4 regions of the Streptomyces sp. NBC_00390 genome follow, and region 1 is predicted to be linked to each of the others. Evidence: riboswitches for the same ligand, from Rfam matches in the RefSeq annotation. Region 1 holds a riboswitch; each other region holds the start of a gene.
What was found. A riboswitch is a leader RNA that binds a small molecule or an ion and turns the genes downstream of it on or off. The one in region 1 is predicted to bind cyclic di-AMP.
Positions count from the first base shown of each region.

Region 2: another riboswitch for cyclic di-AMP. It lies ahead of OHS70_RS22385 (transglycosylase family protein); the one in region 1 lies ahead of OHS70_RS03350 (M23 family metallopeptidase).
Region 3: another riboswitch for cyclic di-AMP. It lies ahead of OHS70_RS08355 (transglycosylase SLT domain-containing protein); the one in region 1 lies ahead of OHS70_RS03350 (M23 family metallopeptidase).
Region 4: another riboswitch for cyclic di-AMP. It lies ahead of OHS70_RS09220 (M23 family metallopeptidase); the one in region 1 lies ahead of OHS70_RS03350 (M23 family metallopeptidase).

Region 1 covers NZ_CP107945.1:796,944-800,332, forward strand. The annotation lists gene OHS70_RS03345 (SGNH/GDSL hydrolase family protein) at 1-376, opposite strand, end outside; gene OHS70_RS03350 (M23 family metallopeptidase) at 559-1,587, opposite strand; cyclic di-AMP (ydaO/yuaA leader) riboswitch at 1,592-1,750, opposite strand; gene OHS70_RS03355 (tyrosine-protein phosphatase) at 2,522-3,334, shown strand; gene OHS70_RS03360 (DUF6126 family protein) at 3,346-3,389, opposite strand, start outside.
Region 2 covers NZ_CP107945.1:5,075,854-5,079,242, reverse strand. The annotation lists gene eno (phosphopyruvate hydratase) at 1-575, opposite strand, end outside; gene OHS70_RS22385 (transglycosylase family protein) at 910-1,542, opposite strand; cyclic di-AMP (ydaO/yuaA leader) riboswitch at 1,546-1,750, opposite strand; gene OHS70_RS22380 (transglycosylase family protein) at 2,015-2,917, opposite strand; gene OHS70_RS22375 (cytochrome P450 family protein) at 3,056-3,389, opposite strand, start outside.
Region 3 covers NZ_CP107945.1:2,007,917-2,011,305, forward strand. The annotation lists gene OHS70_RS08355 (transglycosylase SLT domain-containing protein) at 269-1,135, opposite strand; cyclic di-AMP (ydaO/yuaA leader) riboswitch at 1,140-1,300, opposite strand; gene OHS70_RS08360 (FAD-binding oxidoreductase) at 1,696-3,081, opposite strand; gene OHS70_RS08365 (helix-turn-helix transcriptional regulator) at 3,192-3,389, opposite strand, start outside.
Region 4 covers NZ_CP107945.1:2,254,438-2,257,826, reverse strand. The annotation lists gene OHS70_RS09230 (M16 family metallopeptidase) at 1-434, shown strand, start outside; gene OHS70_RS09225 (M16 family metallopeptidase) at 452-1,819, shown strand; cyclic di-AMP (ydaO/yuaA leader) riboswitch at 2,047-2,212, shown strand; gene OHS70_RS09220 (M23 family metallopeptidase) at 2,225-2,995, shown strand; gene OHS70_RS09215 (GntR family transcriptional regulator) at 3,211-3,389, shown strand, end outside.

The sequences.
Region 1 (3,389 bases):
CCATGACGGTGCCGACCGCGCTCGACAGATCGGCCACGGCACGCTCGAAGCGCTCGGCGACATCGTCGGGGTCCGTGCCGGGCCGGATGATGTCGTTGCCCCCCGCACAGAACGACACCAGGTCCGGGGCGAGTTCCCTGGCCCTCGGCACCTGGTCCTCCACGATCTGGTCGAGGAGCTTGCCCCGCACGGCGAGGTTGGCGTACCGGAAGGTGTGCTCCGGCATACGGTCGTCCAGCAGGACCGCGAAGCGGTCCGCCCATCCGACGAACGTCCCGCCGGGTCCGGGGTCTCCCACGCCCTCGGTGAAGCTGTCACCGATCGCCGCGTACGACCCGATTCCGCCGCTGTTCCCTGTTCTCGAATCGTCTGCCACGGGAGCACATCTTTCCCTTACGGGTGTGACCTACGCGACCGTAAGGAGGGGTTGACGCGGGGTGATCTTTGCCACCGGTCAAGTTTCGCCCAAGCCGGAATACCCCGGCTCCCCCGCCCCGCGTGAGCGGTGACGGGGGAGCCGGTCCAACAGCGCCCGAACCTGTCAGGGAGTCAGGGCGGTCAGATGGAGACGCCGTTCTGGCGCAGGTAGGCCAGCGGGTCGACGTCGGAGCCGTAGCCGGGTCCGGTGCGGATCTCGAAGTGGAGGTGCGGACCCGAGGAGTTGCCGGTGTTGCCGGACAGGCCGATCTGCTGGCCGCCGGTCACCGACTCGCCGCTGGAGATGGACAGCGAGGAGAGGTGGGCGTACTGGGAGTAGGTGCCGTCGGTGTGCTGGATGACGACCTGGTTGCCGTACGCGCCGCCCCAGCCGGCCGAGACGACGGTGCCGGCAGTCACGGACTTGACGGAGGTGCCCGTGGCGGCGGCGAAGTCGACGCCGGTGTGGTAACCGCTGGACCACATCGCGCCGGCGGTGCGGTAGGCGGTGGACATCGGCGCGCCCTCGATGGGTGCGGCGAAGCCGGAGCCGGAGGCCTGCTCGGGGGCGGAGGTCTGCTCGGCGCTCGGCTCGGAGGACTGCTCGGGGGCGGAGGTCTGCTCGGCGCTCGGCTCGGAGGACTGCTGCTCGACAGGCTCTGCCGTGTCCGCCGGGGCGGGCCGCGCGTCGTCACCGGACGGCCGGGTCTGCGACTCGGACGGGGACTCGGACTTCTCGGTGGCCTTTGCCTCGGAAGTCTTCGCCTTCCCCTTGCCGTTGATCGTCAGCCTGAGGCCGGGGTGGATCAGCGAGGGATTCTCGCCGACGGCTTCGCGGTTGTCCGCGTACAGGCTCTGCCAGCCACCGCGCACATCATGCTCAGCGGCGATCTTGGAGAGGTGGTCGCCGGGGACGACCGAGTAGGTGGTGGCCTTCTTGCCGGCCGGCGCATGGGCTGCCGATCCGGCCGAGAAGGTGGCCGGGGCAGCAGCATGTGCCTTCCCGGACGCGGCGGCAGGTGCCGTGGCGGGCGCGGCCTTGGCTGCGGCGTGTGCGCCGGTGGCACCCATCAGCGGGAGGGCGATGGCGGCGCCACCCGTACCGGCGGCGATGAAGCCGCGGGTGATCCGGTTGGACTTGGGACGACGGTGCTTACCCTTTGCGGGCATGGCGCATTCCTCTCCGGCGCCGGCGAGGTGAGCTGTCGGGTTCGGGCTGGAGCTGCCCGGCCGGACAAAATGTCCGACTTCACCCCAAGCCGTCCGATTTGATCGGATGCGGCGTACTACCTGGGTCCCCCGCTCCTGCCACACGTGGATGGGATCGAATTCCGGACAGCGGCAGGATTGGGCGGTCCGTCCGGATTGCGGTGACCGTAAGCGAGTTTGTCGGGCCGGAACAAGCCGCCGATTTCCGGAAGTAATGCCGAGCGGGGAAAGCGCTGCGGATTTCCCGTCACGCTCCGTGGATCGCGGATCTTCGCCCCCCGCGCCGACAACGGAATTCGACCTCGAGGCCCGGCCACGGACGGTCACAAATATGACCCTGCTCACGACCCGATTCCAGCGCGCCCCACATCAGGGCACGCCATACCGGAACCATCCAATTCGGACAGAAGCACCATTTAATGATTTACACCGCCACTCACCGATCAAGCCCCACGACGATCAACGCAATTCGCCCTTCCGTGGGTCGAGGAAAAGTGATGCACATCACTCCATTACTCCGCCGTGGGGCCTCGGCGATCCTTCTATTCACCGCCGACGAGGTCGGGGGACGGCATTGAATTCGACCGGCTCCCCTCCGCCGAGGAATGCGAAAGCATCCGGGTGACTCTCCGTATACACGTGTCAGGCGCGTCGACACGGCGCACAGGGACGGGAAGTCGCTTCCGGTCCCGCTCGGGCGCGGGTGGCCGCATCGACCGGGGCCTGGTCCGAACCAGCCGGATCCCCGGATCACTCGCCGCGACCAGGGCGGACGGCGCAACGCCCCTGCAGGACGGCCGAGATGATTGCCCGATAAACGGGTGTCGTATCGTCGGGAGCCACATCACGCCACCGTCGGCGAGCCGCGCCGATGGCAGTCACCTCAGGAGTCCACGTGACGCAGCAGCTGCCGCAGACCCCGTCGACAGAACCCGAGCTGGCCGGAGTTCGTAACTTCCGGGATGTGGGCGGACTGCCGACGGCGGACGGCCGGCGGGTGCGGTACGGGAGGCTCTTCCGCAGCGGTCACCTGGCGAACGCGACGGCGAGCGATGCGGCGTTCCTCTCCGGGCTCGGGCTGCACACGATCTTCGACTTCCGCAACGCCGCGGACCAGAAGCTGGAGGGTCCCGACGTCGATCTTCCGGGCGTACGCAATGTGAACCTGCCGCTCAGCGACCCGGCCGACGGCGCGGAGTTCTGGACGATGGTGCGCGAGGGCAACCTCGACCAGCTGAAGTCGATCCTCGCGGACGGCAAGGCCGCGGGCCGGATGTCCGCGTCGTACCGGATGATCATCAAGGAGCGCACCGGCGAGCACAGCCGGGTGCTGCACGCACTGGCCGAGGACAGCGTCCCTGCGCTCATGCACTGCGCCGCCGGCAAGGACCGGGCCGGTCTGTCGATCGCGGTGTCCTTGCTCGCGGTCGGCGTGGACCGCGACGCGATCGAGGCGGACTACCTCAAGTCCAACGACCCCCACCGCCGCTACAAGGTCCGGCGCAAAGACAACTCCCCCGCCGCGATGTCCCCCGAGGTCATGGAGCTGCTCGCCCCGCTGTTCGACGCCCGCGCCGAGTATCTGGCCGCGGCCTTCGAAACGATCGAGGAGACGTGGGGCGGCACGGAGCGCTATCTCTCCGATGGCCTGGGGCTCTCCCCCGAGACGCGCGAGCGCCTGCGCGAACGGCTCCTCGACGAGGCGTGACGCCTTGCGCGCTACCCCTTGCCGCCCACCAGGAAGAGCAGATAGAGGAAGCCGG
Region 2 (3,389 bases), 4.3 Mb from region 1:
ACCTTCTTGAGGGTGTGGTACACCTCGGTGCCCCAGCGCAGGGCCTCGGAGAAGGACTCCGCACCGATCGGCGCGATCATGAACTCCTGGATGTCCACGTTGGAGTCGGCGTGCGAGCCGCCGTTCAGGATGTTCATCATCGGAACGGGCAGCAGGTGCGCGTTCGGGCCGCCGAGGTAGCGGAACAGCGGCAGGTCGGAGGCCTCGGACGCGGCGTGTGCCACGGCGAGGGAGACGCCGAGAATGGCGTTGGCACCGAGCGAGGACTTGTCCGGGGTGGCGTCCAGGTCGAACATCGCCTGGTCGATCAGGCGCTGCTCGGTGGCGTCGTAACCGACGAGCTCCGGGCCGATCTGCTCGATGACGGCGAGGACGGCCTTCTCGACGCCCTTGCCCTGGTAGCGGTTCTGGTCACCGTCGCGGAGCTCGAGGGCCTCGAATGCACCGGTGGAGGCGCCGGACGGAACGGCAGCACGACCCGTGCTGCCGTCGTCGAGGCCAACCTCGACCTCGACCGTGGGGTTGCCTCGGGAGTCCAGGATTTCCCGGGCTACGACGACGTCGATGGACGGCACGAGCATCTCCTTCTGGGATGTGACGCTGGTAGTGCAGGTCTCTTTGGCCTTGCGGCAAGAGCCTAACCGCCTCGCGGGCATCGGCTGCCCGATGCCCGCCCCCTGGGACGAAAAAGGGCATCAAGACCGCCGCTGCCGGACAAATGGTGCCGGATCTACCCGTCGGTAACCACTTCCGCGGGCCGGAAGGACTGAACCCCGGTCCGGCACCAAGGGGGGAAGGGTGCGCCGGACCGGGGCGAGTGGGGGACGGGGCCTGCCGCGGCGGCCGGTGGTCCGCCGGGTCCACCGGTGTGCGGGAGCCCCTGGGGACGCCGAGCGTCCCCGGAGGGGGTCAGCCCAGGCGGAGCAGCTGACCCGGGTTGATCACATTGACGTCCTTGATGACGTCCTTGTTCAGGTCGTACAGCTTCTTCCAGCCGCCCTTGACCTTCTCGGCCTTGGCGATCGAGCTCAGGGTGTCGCCGGCCTTGACCTTGTACTCGGCCTTCTTGGCGGCCTTCTTCGCCGGGGCCGCCGGGCGCTCGGAACGGGTGACCGGGGCCTCGGCCCGCTTCGGGGCGGGCTTCGCGGCATCGGCGCCGCCGGCGTACGGGGCGCTGGACAGGTTCACGCCGCAGTGCGGCCACGCGCCCTTGCCCTGGCCGGCGAGGACCTTCTCGGCTATCTCGATCTGCTGCGACTTCGACGCCTGGTCGGCGGTCGCGGCATAGGCGGAGCCGCCGTATGCGGCCCAGGTGGAGGCGGAGAACTGCAGTCCGCCGTAGAAACCGTTGCCGGTGTTGACGGACCAGTTGCCGCCGGACTCGCACTGGGCGACGGTGTCCCACTCGGACGCGGTCGCGGCGGACGCGGAGGTGGCACCGAGGACGGGGACGGCGATGGCGGCACCGGTGACGCCGACGAGCGTGGCGAAACGGGTGGCCTTGGACGGGCGACGGCGCTTGAGCGTGGTGGCGCGCAGCATGGGACATCTCCTCACCGACGCCTGCGAGGTGAGCTGTCGGGTTCGGGCCGGTGGGGTGTCCCCGGTTCCGTCAGGAACCACGGGACGAGTGCCCGGCCGCGCACCTGGTGCGCGGCTTCACCCCAAGCCGGTTCCGTCCGTCGGTCTCAACGTCCGGGCCCGGCACTTACCTTGGGTCCCCCGCTCCTGCCTACGGCGCTGTGAGCGACGACTGTTCCCCCCGACCGGCGGCAGGATTCGGCGTGACGGTCGACGGGGCCCGCGATGGCGAGCGGTCAGACCGTAGACACAGCTCTCCCCGATGTTCAAAGCGTGAACATCGGGGAGAAATCACCCGAACCGGACGGATGGAAAGTCCCTTTTTCGCAGGTCAGACCCGAGATGGCCGGATCGCGCAAGCGCGGTACGCGAGTTGCCGCAAAGAGACCCTTGTCTCACTCGAACAGAACGGACATAACGCCGCGAACTGCCGCTACTTCAGATCGAGATCAAGGCTCTGGCCGGGGAGGATGAGATCGGGGTCGGCGCCGACGGTCTCCTCGTTGGCCTGGTAGATCGCCTTCCAGCCGCCGGACACCTCGCGCTCGTCGGCGATGGCCCACAGGCTGTCGCCGGGCCGGACGGTGTACGCGCCGGGCTCGGCGTCCGCTTCCGCGGCCGCCCGCTCCGAACTGTCGCCACGTGAGGCATGACGGCCCGTTTCACGATCCTTGTCCGTACTACCCGATTCCGCCTCGTCGGGAGCGGGTTCACCCCGGTGCTTACCGGTGCCGTTCGACGCGTCGGCACCCTCGGGGGCCGGATCCCCGGAAGCGTCCTCGGTCGGGTCGGACTGCCCCGCCTGGTTCGATGTGCCTGATTCACCCTTTGAATCCGACTTGTCCTGCGTGCTCTTCGGCACGTCACTCGTGCCGGGATCCTTCGACCCGGCCGGAGCGCTCGGCTCCGGTGACACCACCTCGCCCAGCTCCACACCCGGATCGACACCGGCCGCGGCGTCATCGCCCTGCAGCCCGGCGATCGCACCGCACATGGGCCATGCCTCGGGCCCCTGCGCGTCGAGCACCTTCTCGGCGACGGCTATCTGCTGGGAGCGGCTGGCGAGGTCGGCGCTGGGCGCGTACGCCGTGCCGCCGTAGTCCTCCCAGGTCTCCTGCGAGAACTGCAGCCCGCCGTAGTACCCGTTGTCGAGGTCGGCACTCCACATGCCACCGCTCTCGCACTCGGCGACGCGGTCCCATGTGGCCCCTTCCGCCGCGGAGGCGGATCCGGCGCCGAGCAGCGGAATGGCGATGGCGGAGCCGGTCACCCCCGCCGCGACGAGGAGTGCCGGAGCCTGACGGGGTCGGCGGTGCCGTCCGTTCCCGGAGCGCATGCGGTTGCCTTTCGCGTGACTACAGATGACTGCGTGCCTGCTGGTACGGCCGAGTCGACGGTGAACGTAGTCGGATCGCACGTGAGTCACAAGTCGATGCAGCGGAGATCACGTGAAAGTCACGATATTGATCGTGCGTCAGTTTCCGGAAAGTGTGAACTCAACGGGCAGAGTGCGCAATCCACGCATGATGAGTCCCCCACGCCACCGCAAATCGGCCGGATCGCCCGCAAGTCGCACATCCGGCATTCTTCGGAGCAGCGTCGCGAGCGCGGTCTGGCCCTCCAGCCTGGCCAGCGGCGCACCGAGGCAGTAGTGGATGCCGTGCCCGTACCCGAGGTGCTGGTTGTCGCTCCGGGACAGGTCGAGCGTGTCCGGATCGCTGAAGCGCTCCGGGTCGCGGTCGGCTGCCGCCAGTACGACGAGCACGGGGTCTCCCGCGGCGATGGACTGCCCGCCGATGGTGAGCGGC
Region 3 (3,389 bases), 1.2 Mb from region 1:
GGCCGTTGGCGGTTCCTGGGAGTGGGGGGTTTCCATGGGGGCGATGACTGACGGCCCCGGGGCCGGCCAGAGCGGGCGACCTTGGTGGTTGGCGGCCAGGACCGGGTCGTCAAGGTCGTGGCAGGGTGTCGGTCCGAAAGGCGCCGGGAGGCCGGAGGACTCGGCCACCGTCGGGCTCCGGCCCGATGTCGGCCCGCCGCACTCCGGCTGTCAGGGCAGCACAATGCCCGGGGCTCCGCCGAACCCCGGGCATCGCAGAGCTGTCGGGTCAGTAGGGACCGTTCACGTTGTCGATCGAACCGTACTTGTCGGCGGCGTAGTTGCACGCGGCCGTGATGTTGGCGACGGGGTCGAAGGGGTCCATCGCGGTGCCCGGGACGTGGTAGGCGGCGAAGGTCGGGTCGATGACCTGGAGGAGTCCCTTGGAGGGCGTTCCGGCCGCGGCGTTGGAGTCCCAGTTGTTCATGGCCTGCGGGTTGCCGGAGGACTCGCGCATGACGTTGCGGTGGATGCCCTCGTAGGTGCCCGGAATGCCCTCCCGGCCCATGATGTCCAGCGACTCCCTGATCCAGCCGTCGAGGTCGTTGGTGTACACCGGGGCGGCCTGCGGGGCCGACTCCGGCGCGGACTGCGTGGCAGCGCCGCTCTCGGCGGCCGGTGCGCTGGAGCGCTCGGAACGGTCGGCACGGTCGGACGAGGAAGGCCGCTTCTCGGCGGGGGCCGGCGTCTCCGCCTTTGCCTCTGCCTTTGCCTTGGTCTTTGCCTTCGCGCCGACCGTCAGCTTGAGGCCCGGGTGAATGAGCGAGGGGTTGTCGCCGACGGCCTCGCGGTTGTCCTTGTACAGCTGCTTCCAGCCGCCGCTCAGCGAATGCTGGCCCGCGATCTTGTAAAGGGAGTCGCCGGGCACCACGGAATAGGTGACGGGCCTGATCTTCTCAGCGGCCACCTTCGTGGCGACGGCGACGGTCGGTGCCACGGCCTGTTCGGCGGCCACGGCCGTCGTCGGCTGCGCCGCGCCGGCGGAGGTCGCTCCCAGCATCGGGAGGGCGAGTGCGGCACCGCCGGTACCCGCGGCGACGAAACTGCGAGTGAGGGGGCTGGACTTGGGACGGCGGTGCTTACCCTTTGCAGGCATGACGAATTCCTCTCCGTCGCCTGCGAGGTGAGCTGTCGGGTTCGGGCTGGAGATGCCCGGTCGCACGGGGAGTGCGACTTCACCCCGAGCCGTTCCGGATGCCGGATCGGCGCTTACCTGGGTCCCCCGCTCCTGCCTACGTCCGTGAGTGGGTGCGGTTCCGGACAGCGGCAGGATTCGGCGGTCCGTCCGGATTGAGGTGACCGTAGGCGAGGCCCATCGGATGGAACAAGCCCGAAATTCACACCACAATCCGCCCAATGAATCCGATCATGGGAAATGCGTGATCAATTCCTGGCAGTACTGCTCAACTTGCCACCCCTGGAAGGGAAATGAACCGAGGGACAAAACTGCACATCTCTGCACTCGTGACCCATATCACTCACAACAACAGGAACAGTCGTCGCCGTGACGGCGCATCAGAAAGCGACAAGCGGGGTAACTTGTCGCTATAGAGACACCTCTATAGAAATTCGGACTAATCACCCCACATGCCGCGTTCTCCCTCATGATCGGGAACGGTGCAGTTCAGAGCCTCAGGGGCGGCGTCGGAGGGCTGCTCAGGGTGCGATGTTGTGGTTCAGGCGGAAGAGGTTGCCGGGGTCGTAGCGCCGCTTGAGTGCCACCAGGCGGTCGTAGTTCTGCCGGTAGTTGGTCCGCACCCGGTCCTGGTCGTCCTGGTCCATGAAGTTCACATAGCCGCCGGCCATGGAGTACGGCCGGAGGGCGGCGGCGTAGTCGCGGGCCCAGCCGGTGGCGGCGTCGCAGTCGGCGCGCGTCAGCAGGGTCGGGCTGAGAGCCGTCGAGAAGCCGGCGTCCCGGTAGGCGAAGGCGGTCTCCTCGGGCCCCACCCGGTGGCAGGCACCGTCGATGGGGAAGATCACCGTCGTGCTCTGGATCGTGGGGGTGGTGGCGCCGTACTCGACATGCGCGTCGAGCGCCCCGTCGGGCAGACCGTGGCTGAAGGTGCCCTTCCAGTAGTGGAAGAGGCCCGCCGGCAGCAGCTCGTCGAAGAGAGTGTTGATCACCGGATAAGGCATCCGATCGAGGTGCCGCCCCACGACCGGTCCGAGACCGGCGAGCCGTGCACGGATGCGGTCGTCCTGGTCCCGGGGGCCGCTCCAGCAGGTCACGACTGCGCACAGGGGCCGCCCGTGCCACCGCTCGGGCAGGAAGGGCAGCGCCGGCCCGAGTCCCACGACGAGCAGCGCGCCGAGCTCGTCCCCGGAGTCAGCGATCAGCTCGCGGTACCCCCGCATCACGTCGGCGTCCAGGGGATAGAACGTCGGCCCGCCGAGGATGTCGGCCACAGGATGCAGCCGGTACTCGAACGATGCGACGACCCCGAAGTTGCCGCCTCCGCCCCGCAGCGCCCACAGCAGGTCCGCCTCGTGCTCCGGCGTACAGGTCCGGAATGATCCATCGGCCGTGACCACATCCGCCGAGAGCACATTGTCGCAGGCCAGACCGCATCTCCGGGCCAGATGACCCATGCCGCCCCCGGTGGTCAGACCGCCGATTCCGGTGGTGGAGACGACACCACCCGTGGTCGCCAGGCCGAAGGCGTGCGTGGCGTGGTTGAGATCCGCCCAGGTGCAGCCGCCCTCGGCCCGAGCGGTGCGCGCCCCGGGATCGACCCGGATGCCGCGCATGCCCCCGAGGTCGAGCACCAGGCCGTCGTCGCAGGTGCCGTACCCGGCGACACTGTGGCTGCCGCCGCGCACCGCCAGCCGCAGATCCCGCTCGCGGGCGAAGTCGACGGCGGCGACGATGTCGGCCGTGTCAGCGGCCCGGACGATGATCGCCGGCCGCCTGTCGTGCACCGCGTTGTAGACCTTGCGGGCCTGCTCGTAGCCCGCGTCGCCGGGCCGGAGCACGTCGCCGTGTACAGCTTCCCGGAGCTGCTGCGCCTGTGTGTCGTCGAGTGCCGGTGTGAAGGTGGTCATGGCCGCCACCGCCTTTCCCTCAGCACCGTTGTAATCCCGGGGCCGGGTGGCGCTCATCGCCGTAACCGCCCATTGCGCCGCGGCACGCATGGGCAGAACCGCCTATGCGCTCACGCCAGGCCGTGGGTGTACGCGTAGGCGGTGGCGGCCGCCCTGGAGGGCACGTCGAGCTTCGCGAAGATGTTGTTCAGATGGCGGGCGACGGTGTGCTCGCTGATCACCAGCTCGGAGGCGATGGACCGGTTGGTCCGGCCGGCTGCCACAAGACGCAGCACCTCGGCCTCACGCTGGGTGAGCTCGCCCGGCAG
Region 4 (3,389 bases), 1.5 Mb from region 1:
GCGCGCCGTCGCTGGGCTGGCTGGACGTCAAGACGTCCGGCGGCGTCGAGGTCCCGCAGATCGAGGCCGCGGTCGACGAGGAGCTGGCACGGTTCGCCGCCGAGGGCCCCACGCCCGAGGAGATGGAGCGAGCCCAGGCGCAGCTGGAGCGTGAGTGGCTGGACCGGCTCGGCACCGTCGCCGGCCGGGCCGACGAACTGTGCCGGTACGCCGTGCTGTTCGGCGACCCGCAGCTCGCGCTGACCGCCGTGCGGCGGGTGCTCGAGGTCACCGCCGAGGAGGTGCAGGCGGTCGCCAAGGCCCGGCTGCACCCCAGCAACAGGGCGGTCCTCGTGTACGAGCCCGCAGCCGAGGACAAGGGCGAGGAAGGCGACGAGGCCGGCTCGGCGGACACCTCCGCCGACAACGACGAGCAGGAGGGCGCGGACCAGTGAGTGACGCTGCCGTGACCATGGACTTCCACCCGCAGCCCACCCCCGGCACCGCCCGGCCCTGGGCCTTCCCCGCGCCCGAGCGCGGCACGCTGGGGAACGGTCTGACCGTGCTGCGCTGCCACCGCCCCGGCCAGCAGGTGGTGGCCGTCGAGATCTTCCTCGACGCCCCGCTGGACGCCGAGCCGGACGGTCTGGACGGCGTCGCCACGATCATGGCGCGTGCCCTGTCGGAGGGCACCGACAAGCGGAGCGCCGAGGAGTTCGCGGCCGAGCTCGAGCGCTGCGGCGCCACGCTCGACTCGCACGCCGACCACCCCGGCGTCCGGGTCTCCCTGGAGGTCCCGGCCTCCCGGCTGCCCAAGGCGCTCGGCCTGCTGGCCGAGGCACTGCGGACGCCCGCGTTCGCCGACAGCGAGGTCGATCGCCTGGTGCGCAACCGGCTGGACGAGATCCCGCACGAGACGGCGAACCCGGCCCGGCGCGCCGCCAAGCAGCTCTCCAAGGAGCTCTTCCCTGCGAGCTCGCGCATGTCGCGGCCGCGTCAGGGCACGGAGGAGACCGTGGCGCGGATCGACTCCGCGGCGGTGCGGGCCTTCTACGCCGCCCATGTGCGGCCCGCCACCGCCACTGCCGTGATCGTCGGTGACCTCACGGGAGTCGATCTGGACGCCGTGCTCGCCGACACCCTCGGCGCCTGGACCGGTGACAGGACCGAGTCACGTCCGGTACCGCCGATCACCGCGGACGACACCGGCCGGGTGGTCATCGTGGACCGTTCCGGGGCGGTGCAGACCCAGCTGCTCATCGGCCGCATCGGCCCGGACCGCCACGACCGCGTCTGGCCGGCCCAGGTGCTGGGCGCGTACTGCCTGGGCGGCACCCTCACCTCCCGCCTCGACCGCGTGCTGCGCGAGGAGAAGGGCTACACCTACGGCGTACGGGCCTTCGGCCAGGTGCTCCGGTCCGCGCCCGACGGCACCGGTGCGTCGATGCTCGCCATCAGCGGCTCGGTCGACACGCCCAACACCGGCCCGGCGCTGGACGACCTGTGGAGGGTGCTGCGCACACTGGCGGCCGAGGGCCTGACCGATGCCGAGCGCGACGTCGCCGTGCAGAACCTGGTGGGCGTCGCCCCGCTGAAGTACGAGACGGCGGCGTCCGTGGCGGGCACGCTCGCCGACCAGGTCGAGCAGCACCTCCCGGACGACTACCAGGCGGAGCTGTACAGGCGGCTGGCCGAGACGGGTACGGTCGAGGCGACCGCGGCGGCCGTCAACGCCTTCCCGGTGGACCGGCTGGTCACGGTGCTTGTCGGTGACGCGTCGCAGATCGAGGAGCCGGTGAGGGCGCTCGGTATCGGTGAAGTGACCGTCGTCAGCGGCTGATTGAGCCGCGGGACGACCGGCGCAGCAGACATACAACTCAAAACCGACAAGTGGAACCCCGGCTTCAGGTGTGATGCCGGGGTTCCGTCTTTTGTCCGTTTTCATGCGGCAGTTGGGGCTATGCCCTGTGGCGTGCGCTACAAAAGGTGCTGAATTTTTGGCGATCGGATGAAGATCGGCCTAGCGTCAATCCGGCTGTTCGCCGTAGCCCGCCGCATCCGCGGCACGGACAGTCATCGCCGAGTCCCCGTCAGGCGCGAGCCTGGGGAGCCGGGGACCCACTCAGTCCCTGGGGTGAATCGGTCGCCTTCACACCCCGTGCGGAGGTGCCCGTAGGAGACCTTCCTGCTCCGAACCCGTCAGCTAACCCGGTAGGCGAGAAGGAAGGAAAGGACCAGCCTCTTCATGGCGTTCACCCGTGCCACCGGGAAACATCGTGGTCCGAGCCGGCTGGCGCGTCGCAGCGCGGGTATGGCCACCGTCGCGACCCTCGCCACCACCGGCGTCATCGGAACCCTCGCCTCTCCGGCCCTCGCTGCCGACGCCGAAGCCCCCTCGCCCGAGGACACCGGCCTGACGCAGGTCGTGGCGGTGGACACCGTCGCCGACGAGGTCGCCGACCAGGCTGCCGCGCAGAAGGAGGAGGCCGCCAGGGCCGCCGCCCAGGCCAAGGCCGCGGCCGAGGCCAAGCGCAAGGCCGAGGCCCGCGTCAAGGCCGCCCGCGAGGCCAAGGAGCGCGCCGCCCGTGAGGCCGAGCGCCGTCGCCTCAACTCCTTCCAGCTGCCCGTCGCCGGCTCCTACGTCTCCACCGCCTACCAGGCCGGCGGTGCGCAGTGGTCCTCCGGCAGCCACACCGGCATCGACTTCCATGCCGCCTCCGGCACCTCGGTCGTGGCCGTCGGCTCCGGCACGGTCGTCGAGGCGGGCTGGGGCGGTGCGTACGGCAACAACGTCGTGATCCGGATGAACGACGGCACGTACACCCAGTACGGTCACCTCTCGTCCATCGGCGTCTCGGTCGGCCAGCGGGTCATCCCCGGCCAGCAGATCGGTCGGGCGGGCTCCACCGGCAACTCCACAGGCCCGCACCTCCACTTCGAGGCCCGGACCACCGCGGACTACGGCTCCGACATCAACCCGCTCGCGTACCTGCGCGCCCGCGGCGTCACGGTCTGAGGCCCGCGCCGCCCGCAACCGACCCCCGCACCACATCGAAGGCCCTGGCCCGCCGCCAGGGCCTTCGGCGTTACTTGTACTGGCCAAAAGATATCCATGAATTTCGGTCTGCCATCGGAAAATCACGCCGATTGCAATAGAGTCACGGCCAGGAACAGGGGTGGGAACGCACACCGTCGGCAGCGTTTCGCGCGAATTAAAGCGGAGGTTCGGTCATGCGCATTCCCGCGCACTCGGTATGCACGGCGATCCGCGACGACATCGTCTCCGGTGTGTTCGAGCGCGGCAGCAGACTGACCGAGGAACAGCTCGCCCGCCGCTACGGGGTCTCCCGGGTCCCGGTCCGCGAGGCCCTGCGCACCCTGGAGTCCGAGGGCTTCGTCGTCAGCCGCCG